DNA from 4 places in the Janthinobacterium sp. Bl 1 genome. Region 3 is predicted to be linked to each of the others. Evidence: predicted binding sites of a transcription regulator. Region 3 holds the regulator's gene; each other region holds the start of a gene.
The links. The regulator sigma-54, encoded in region 3, starts transcription at its own class of promoters, with help from an activator protein. The targets are predictions, from matches to a motif close to TGGCANGNAANCTGCTTT.

Region 1 (2,183 bases), 210 kb from region 3:
GGGCTGATGGCGTTGCAGGGTGGTCCGGCTGGCGTGCGCGGCAAAATGCGCGCAGACCTCGAGCAGGCTGTGGGCGGGATAGATGCAGGCATCGCTGACGAGAGCCGCTTCGTCCGCGTTCGCCTGCGGCAGGATGAAGGCGCGCGGTGCGCCCGACCGGCTGCGCTGCATGGCAAAGGTCATGGCCAGGGCGCCGCGGATGGGGCGCAACTGGCCCGACAGCGATAGTTCGCCAGCAAATTCGTAGTGGTGTAATTGGTCGCTCGGCAACTGGCCGGAGGCGGCCAGGATACCCAGTGCGATGGGCAGGTCGAATCGCCCCGATTCTTTGGGCAGGTCGGCCGGCGCCAGATTGGCCGTGATGCGCCGCGCCGGCATCTCAAAGCCGCAGTTTTGCAGCGCGGCACGGACGCGGTCGCGCGATTCCTTCACTTCCGTATCCGGCAGGCCGACAATCGTAAACGAAGGCAAGCCATTGGCAAGGTGGACTTCGACACTTACCTCGGGCGCTTCCATACCGGCCAGGGCGCGGCTTTTCAGGACGGCCAGACTCATCAGACTCCCCTGTGGCGCGGGCGCGGGCAGGATCAGTCTAGCGCGTGGAAGGCCGTCGGGCTTGAGCTATGCCAGCAAGGCCGTCAATATCAGCGCCTGGCTGGCGGTCCCTTACGCCTTGCTATCGTTCAGGCGCGTTTCCAGCTCGATCAGGCGTAGTTCCAGCGCGTCCAGTTTGGCGCGGGTCTTGGCCAGTACTTGCGCCTGGATATCGAATTCCTCGCGCGTGACCAGATCGAGGCGGGCGAAGCCCTGGGTCATCATCGATTTCACGTTTTTCTCGATATCCTTGGCTGGCGAGTTTTCGATGGCTTGATGGATCTTGCCTTGCAAGTCGTTAAAGAAGGTATTCATGTCCATGGTCAGTCCTTTTATGGTGCGGCCTGTGCATCGCACCATTGCGGTGCACAGCGGCGTTAATCTGGTGCGAAACTGGGCAAATTCACAATGCTTCAGCAGCCCGTACCCGCATGCCCAGAGGCTTGGAGGGTATGTATGGCCGGAAACGCACCTGTCAAGGTGGCAATGGAGCTGGCACGTATTCTGCTAAAGAAGGTATGAACGCTTTGTGATCTCCAGCCAAGATTTTAAACCTCAACCGCTTTAAAAGTTCAATAAAAGGGAATCGCCATGAAGAATCTGTCCAAGAACATGACTTTAGCTGCAGCGTTGACGCTGGCCATGACCGCCTTGTGCGGTAGCGCCATGGCCCAGGATGCAGTGGCGGCGCCTGCTGCAGCCGAGGCCGTACCTGATAACGTGGTGAGCTACAACGTGGCGCTGACCAGCGACTACCGCTACCGCGGCATCTCGCAAAGCCGCTTGAAACCCGCCATCAGCGGCGGTGCCGACTATACCCACAATCCGACGGGTTTGTACGTCGGTACCTGGCTGTCGAGCATCAAATGGATCAAGGACGGCGGCGGCGATACCGACCTGGAATGGGATGTGTACGGCGGCAAGCGTGGCGAGATCAGCAAGGATTTTACCTATGACGTGGGCGGCCTGTACTATTTCTATCCCTCGAATGGGCTGAGCACCAATGCCAACACCTTCGAACTGTACGGCCAGCTCGGCTATGGCCCGGTGTATATCAAATACTCGCATTCGACCACGAATCTGTTCGGTGTTGCCGACAGCAAGAACAGCGGCTACCTCGATGTGGGCGCCAACGTCGAGGTGCATGATGGTTATATGCTGAACCTGCATATCGGACGTCAGAAGGTCGAGCACAATGATTCCCTCAGCTATAACGATGTCAAGATCGGCGTGACCAAGGACTTCGGCATGGCGACCGTTTCCCTCGCTGCAGTGAAGGCCAACATCACGTCGCTGGCACCGAATGGCAAGAATCTGGCGAAATCCGGTCTCGTGCTGACCGTATCCAAAACCTTTTAAGCGAGACTGCCATGAAAATGATTACCGCAATCATTAAACCGTTCAAATTGGACGAAGTACGTGAAGCCTTGTCGGCTATCAATGTGCAAGGCATTACCGTTACCGAAGTCAAAGGTTTCGGCCGCCAGAAAGGTCACACGGAACTCTACCGTGGCGCCGAGTATGTCGTCGATTTCTTGCCAAAAACCAAGATTGAAGCGGCCGTCGATGACGCCATTGTCGACCAGGCC
Region 2 (2,183 bases), 490 kb from region 3:
CCACCTGAATGGCTGGCCGGCGCCTGGAAGCCTTTGGTAAAAGCCTGGTACTGGATCACGTCGCGATTGCCGCCATACACCATCACATGCAGGCGGTCGTCGCCGAACGACTGTTCATAGGTGGCGCCGATTTGCTGGTGGTCGATGCTCTTGCGCGTGTTGTAGCGCTCGGCCAGGGTGCGCTTCGGGTTTTGCGTGTCGCTCGCATCGGTTTCGCCGGCGCGCGGGTCGCGGGCAAACGTGGCCCAGGTGGCGCCCAGCGGATCTTGCGTGTTGCCCTGATGCAGGCTGTTGGCGACGATGGTCAGCTTGCTGTCCGCCGTCGGCTTGACGGTGATCTTGCCGAATGCCTGTTCGCGCGTGGCGGCGCTGTGGTCGCGGAAACCATCGGTGCGGAAGCGCGAGCCGTCGAGCACGTAGCCGATGCCGCCTGCCTGGCCTTGCGCCGTCAAGTCCACCTTGTTGGTGCCGTAGCTGCCGCCCACCACATTTAATTCGACGGACGGGGGATTTTGTCCATCCTTGGAAAACAGCTGGATTACGCCGCCCGAATGGTTGCCGTAGATGGCAGAAAACGGTCCGCGCAGCACTTCGATGCGCTCGGCCGTATCGAGATTGAAGGTGGCGGCCTGGCCTTGCCCGTCAGGCATGCTGGCGGGAATGCCATCGCTGATCAGCTTGACGCCGCGCACGCCGAACGCCGAGCGGGCGCCGAAGCCGCGCGACGAGATCTGCAAGTCTTGCGCGTAGTTCTGGCGGTTTTGCACGACCAGGCCCGGCACGGCGGCCAGCGCTTCCGACGCGTTAACGCGGATTTGGCCATCCTGGATGCGGGCGCTGTCGACGACGTCGATCGAGGCCGGCACTTCCTGGCTGGGGTGGGCGATGCGGCTGCCGCTGACGACCACCGTATCCATCAGTTGCCCGTTGGCCGGGGCAGCTGCCTCGGCGGCAAAGACGTGGGGGGCGAGGGTAGCGCTGCCGGCGACAAACAGGCTGGCGATGGTGTTCAGGCGGAAACGGTGCTGCATGCGGATTCTCCAATGTGAATAAAAGCCTGCTTGGTCGCGTGCGCGGCGCAGGTCTGCATAGTTGTATCAAGCAATATGCCTGCCATGTCTCCATTGGTGGGCTGAAATTATACGCGTGTCAGTGGCACGGCGTTTGCATACAGCAATGTTCAGATGCGCCGATGCCGCGCGCTTTTCCTGTGTTTTGCCATCGAAAGGTGATTATGCCCAACTTCTTCTCGCGCTTGCGCCAGGTGTGCTGGCTGCTGCCTGCGCTCGCCAGCAGCGCCCTCCAGGCCGCTCCATTTGCTTATGTTCCCAATGAAAAATCGGGCACCTTGAGCGTGATCGACACGGCGACCGACCAGGTGGTGCGCCAGATTGCAGCCGGCAAGCGTCCGCGCGGCATCGCCGCCGACCCCACCGGGCGGCAATTGTTTGTCACGGACGCCGCCAGCAGCGCCTTGCTGCTGATCGATAACGCTGGCGACGCGCCCGTGCGCACGGTGGCGCTGGGCAAGTCGCCCGAAGGCGTCAGCGCCTCGCAAGATGGTAGTCACGTGGCCGTGGCCGTCGAGGAAAACAATAGCGTGGCCTTGCTCGATGGCCATACCGGTACTTTGCTCGCCGATATCAAGGTACAGGGACGCAACCCGGAACATGCCGTCTTCAGCCCCGATGGGCGCTGGCTGCTGGTCAGCGCGGAAGAGGCTGAACAAGTCGATGTCATCGATGTGGCGCAGCGCCGCCAGGTGGCGTCCATCGCCGTGGGACTGCGTCCGCGCGGCATCGGTTTCAGTCCGGACTCGGGCCGCGCCTACGTGGCGTGCGAACTGGTCAATGCCGTCTACGTCATCGACATGGCCGAGCGCAAGGCCATTGCCACCATTCCTGCAGGCAAGAATGCGAATGGCATCGTGGTCCATCCCAGCGGCAAGCAGGTGTATGTCTCGAACGGTATCGATGGCACGGTGATGGTGATCGACACGGCCAGCAACGAGGTCACGGCCACCATTCCCGTTGGCAAGCGCCCGTGGAACATGGCCATCACGCCCGATGGCGCCAAGCTGTATGTGGCCAATGGCCGTTCGAACAGCGTTTCCGTCATCGACACGGCCAGCGCGCGCAAGGTGGCCGATATTGCCGTAGGTGAATTGCCATGGGGCGTGGTGA
Region 3 (2,183 bases):
CACACTCCTAAAGATGATCGGGTTCGTGCGGTCCATCCTATCCGGCCCGCAGAGGAACCGAAAAAAACTTACAAACACTTACGCAGGCTCACTGGCGGAATTTTCAACGCTTCCCGGTATTTGGCAACAGTACGTCGCGCAATCACCATGCCTTGTTCCCCCAGCATGTCCGCAATCTTACTGTCGGATAAAGGATTTTTAGGGTCTTCTGCTCCTGTCAGTTGCACGATCAATGCCCGTATCGCCGTCGATGACGCTTCGCCCCCCGCTTCGGTGGCGACGTGGCTACCAAAGAAATATTTCAACTCGAACATGCCGTGCGGGGTCAGCATGTACTTTTGAGTTGTTACCCGCGAGATAGTACTCTCGTGTAAACCCAGTGTATCAGCTATTTCACGGAGCACAAGGGGGCGCATGGCAACGGCTCCGTGCGAGAAAAAGTTCTTTTGTCTTTCTACTATCGCCTGTGCGACGCGCAGGATCGTGTCGAAACGCTGGCGCATATTCTTGATCAACCACTTGGCTTCCTGCAACTGTGCGCCCATGGCGCCCTCGCCCTTGCCCTGCTTGAGCAAGTTGGCATACATGGCATTGACGCGCAGGCGCGGCATGACGTCGTTGTTCAGGGTCACTTGCCAGCCATTGCGCGCGCGCTTGACGACGACGTCGGGCACCACGTAATCGGACACGTCCGATGCGAATACGGCGCCCGGATGCGGATTGCACTGGCGAATCACCGTCTGTGCTTCGCGCAAGTCTTCATCGTCGCAATCGAGGGCTTTTTTCAGCTTGTTGAAATCGCGCTGGGCAAACCAGGCCAGGTGCTTTTCCACGATGACGAGGGCCATGCGCCGCGTCACCATGGCGATGTGCGGCAAGCGCTTGATCTGCAGCGCCAGGCATTCGGACGCATTGCGCGCGCCCACGCCGGGCGGATCGAAACTTTGCAGCAGCGACAAGGCCGTGCGCATCTCGTCGGCATCGATTTCCAGCTCTTCCGGCAGACGCGCCAGGATGTCGTCGAGCGTCTCTTCCAGATAGCCATTGTCGTCGAGCGCGTCGATGATCAGCTCGACCAGCGCGCGGTCGCGCAACTCGAGCACCGTCACGCGCATCTGCTCCATCAGGTGTTCGCGCAAGGTGCAGTGATGGGCCTCGAGTTGCGGGCGCGAATCTTCGTCGTCGGGCGCCTTGCCCCGGCTCGCCTCGCTCCAGTCGCTGTCGCCGCCGTCCGCAGCGGCCGGGCCCTCGCCCGCCTCGCCGTCAAAGGTTTCCGCTTCGGCCGGCGCGGCAGGCGCCTCCTGGCCTGGCGGCTGGGGCGGCGCTTCAGCCGGCGCGGCCGTGGAACTCAAGGCCCCGTCGGACAGCAGGCGCAGCGAACGGTCGAGCGGATCGTCGAGGCGCTCGAGCAAGGGATTGTCCGTCAGCAGTTGCTCGAGCTCCTGGTGCAATTCCAGGGTCGACAATTGCAACAGGCGTATCGATTGCTGCAACTGCGGCGTCAGTGCCAGGTGCTGCGAAGTGCGCAGCTGCAATGATTGTTTCATTGGCTTACATGCGGAAGTGTTCGCCCAGATAGACCCGGCGTACCGACTCGTTCGCGATGATGTCGTCGGGGCGTCCCGACGCCAGTACCGAGCCCTGGTTGATGATATAGGCACGGTCGCAAATACCCAGCGTCTCGCGCACATTATGATCGGTGATCAGCACGCCGATATTGCGCTCCTTCAAGAAGCGCACGATGCGCTGGATCTCGATCACGGCGATCGGATCGACGCCGGCGAACGGTTCATCGAGCAGCACGAAACGGGGATCGGTGGCCAGCGCGCGGGCGATTTCCACGCGGCGGCGCTCGCCGCCCGACAGGGACAGGGCCTGGTTCTCGCGCAGCTTTTCAATCTGCAAATCGGCCAGCAGTTTATCCAGGCGCTCCTCGATCTCGGCCTTCTTCAAAGGACGGCCTTCGACGGTCTGGATTTCCAGCACGGCGCGGATATTGTCTTCCACCGTCAGCTTACGGAAGACGGACGCTTCCTGCGGCAGATAGGACAAGCCCATCTGCGCGCGGCGGTGGATCGGCAGGCTGGAAATGTCCACGCCGCTGATGTCGATGCTGCCGCCGTCCGACGGCACCAGGCCGACGATCATGTAGAACGAGGTGGTCTTGCCGGCGCCGTTCGGGC
Region 4 (2,183 bases), 2.6 Mb from region 3:
GCCTCTGACCAGAAAATGCATGTACTGGACATGCCCGCGCGCACGCGGCGCATCTTCAGCATGCGCGATGCCGTGCTGACGCAATGGGAACACGAGGTGCGCGCCAAGGTGCGCGGCGCCGATGCCTTGCTGACACCCATCTTGATCAATACCTTGCCCGCCTTCTTCGACAACCTGGCCGAAGCGCTGACGCCAGGATATCCGCGCGACAATGCCACCAGCAATACCAATGCCCCTGCCGTGCACGGCAACGAACGGGCGCGCATGACCAGCTATGGCCCGGAGCAAGTGATCCAGGAATACCAGATCTTCCGCGACTGTTTCGCCGATGCGGCCCTCGACGCGGGCGTGCCGCTGCGGCGCCGCGACTGGAAGGTGATCAATGCGTCGATCGATACGGGCATCCGCGAAGCCATCCTGGAATTTACGGCCATGCATGAAAGCTTCCAGCGGCGCATCGCGGCCGGCCTGTCGCACGACATGCGCAATCCCCTCTCCGTCATGACAAACAGCGCCCAGCTGCTGCAGCGGCGCGCGCAGCAGCTCGACGTGCCGGCCCTGGCGTCGAAAATCATCGAACACGGCAAGCGCCTCGACGACATGATCCAGGAATTGCTCGATACGCTCAGCTACCACCGGGGGCAGAAACTGCCGCTGGTCTTGCATCGCTTCGATATCCTGCCGCTGGCGCAGCAGGTGGCCGACAGCGTGAATACGGGCCATCCGGGCAAGTGCGAGGTCACGGGCGCGTCCGTCACCGGTTGGTGGTGCGAAAATTCGCTGCGCCGCGCCCTGGAAAACCTGGTCGGCAATGCCCTCAAGTATGGCGACGACGGCCCCATCCATATCCACATCAACACCCTGCGCGAACGCATGATACTTACCGTGCACAACACGGGCAGCACCATCGCCCCGGAGCAGACCGAGCGCATCTTCGAATATCTGCGCCGCGAACACCAGGGCAGCGCGCCCGGCTGGGGCATCGGCCTGCCCTTCGTGCAAAACGTGGCGGAAAGCCACGGCGGCAGCGCGCTGGTCGACAGCGCGCCGGAAACGGGCACCACGTTTACCATCGACCTGCCCATCGACTGCCGGCCCTTCGTCACGCCGGACGCCTGACCTCGCCGCCACCTGCCCCAACACCGGCATCTTCCGCGCAGTAACGCACCAATACGGTGCGGATGACGGTTTTACGCCACAAAAATGGTCATTTTTTACATACTTTCGGGTGCGCCGCACTGGCACGATTTCTGCTGAGCTATAGTCAGACACGGCTCAAGGGAAATCACAACATGGCAAATTTTTTCAATGAAATGACTGCAAATGAAGTGGGTGCGGACAGCAAGGTACGTGAACACTATCGTGAATTCAGCAACTGGCTGGAGCAGCAATCCCCCGAGACCATCGCCCGCAAGCGGGCCGAAGCCGACCTGACGTTCCGCCGGGTCGGCATCACGTTTGCCGTCTATGGCGACGATGCCGGCACGGAACGCCTGATTCCGTTCGACACCATCCCCCGCATCATCCCCGCCGCCGAATGGGCGCAGATGCAAACGGGCCTGGTGCAGCGCGTGCAAGCCTTGAACATGTTCATCCATGATATTTATCATGAGCAAAACATCATCAAGGCGGGCATCATTCCCGCCGAGCAAATCTACAAGAATGCCCAGTACCGTCCGGAAATGCAGGGCATTTCCGTCGCCTCCGACATTTACGCCCACATCGCCGGCGTCGACATCGTGCGCGCGGGCCAGGGCGAATTCTATGTACTGGAAGACAATCTGCGCGTGCCCTCCGGCGTGTCCTACATGCTGGAAGACCGCAAGATGATGATGCGGCTGTTCCCGGAACTGTTCGCCCGCAACCGCATCGCCCCCGTCGACCATTACCCCGACATGCTGCTCGACAACCTGCGCTCCGTCGCGCCCATGGGCGTCGATGACCCCACGGTCGTCGTCATGACGCCAGGCATGTACAACTCCGCCTATTTCGAACACGCGTTCCTGGCCCAGCAGATGGGTGTGGAACTGGTCGAAGGCAAGGATCTGTTCGTCAACGACAACTCGGTGTACATGCGCACCACGCGCGGCCCCAAGCGAGTCGACGTGATCTACCGCCGCGTGGACGACGATTTCCTCGACCCGCTGGCTTTCCGCTCGGACTCGTCGCTGGGCGTGCCCGGC

Region 1: the regulator sigma-54 is predicted to act here: its motif matches at 1,088-1,105, upstream of AC4BCN_RS04865 (TorF family putative porin).
Region 2: the regulator sigma-54 is predicted to act here: its motif matches at 1,154-1,171, upstream of AC4BCN_RS06240 (beta-propeller fold lactonase family protein).
Region 4: the regulator sigma-54 is predicted to act here: its motif matches at 1,240-1,257, upstream of AC4BCN_RS15420 (circularly permuted type 2 ATP-grasp protein).

What each region holds. Positions count from the first base shown of each region.
Region 1 covers NZ_CM177086.1:1,073,257-1,075,439, forward strand. The annotation lists gene AC4BCN_RS04855 (YifB family Mg chelatase-like AAA ATPase) at 1-555, opposite strand, end outside; gene AC4BCN_RS04860 (accessory factor UbiK family protein) at 667-915, opposite strand; gene AC4BCN_RS04865 (TorF family putative porin) at 1,186-1,953, shown strand; gene AC4BCN_RS04870 (P-II family nitrogen regulator) at 1,965-2,183, shown strand, end outside.
Region 2 covers NZ_CM177086.1:1,358,438-1,360,620, forward strand. The annotation lists gene AC4BCN_RS06235 (TonB-dependent receptor family protein) at 1-1,031, opposite strand, end outside; gene AC4BCN_RS06240 (beta-propeller fold lactonase family protein) at 1,235-2,183, shown strand, end outside.
Region 3 covers NZ_CM177086.1:867,045-869,227, reverse strand. The annotation lists gene AC4BCN_RS03915 (RNA polymerase factor sigma-54) at 69-1,547, opposite strand; gene lptB (LPS export ABC transporter ATP-binding protein) at 1,552-2,183, opposite strand, start outside.
Region 4 covers NZ_CM177086.1:3,474,633-3,476,815, reverse strand. The annotation lists gene AC4BCN_RS15425 (sensor histidine kinase) at 1-1,119, shown strand, start outside; gene AC4BCN_RS15420 (circularly permuted type 2 ATP-grasp protein) at 1,293-2,183, shown strand, end outside.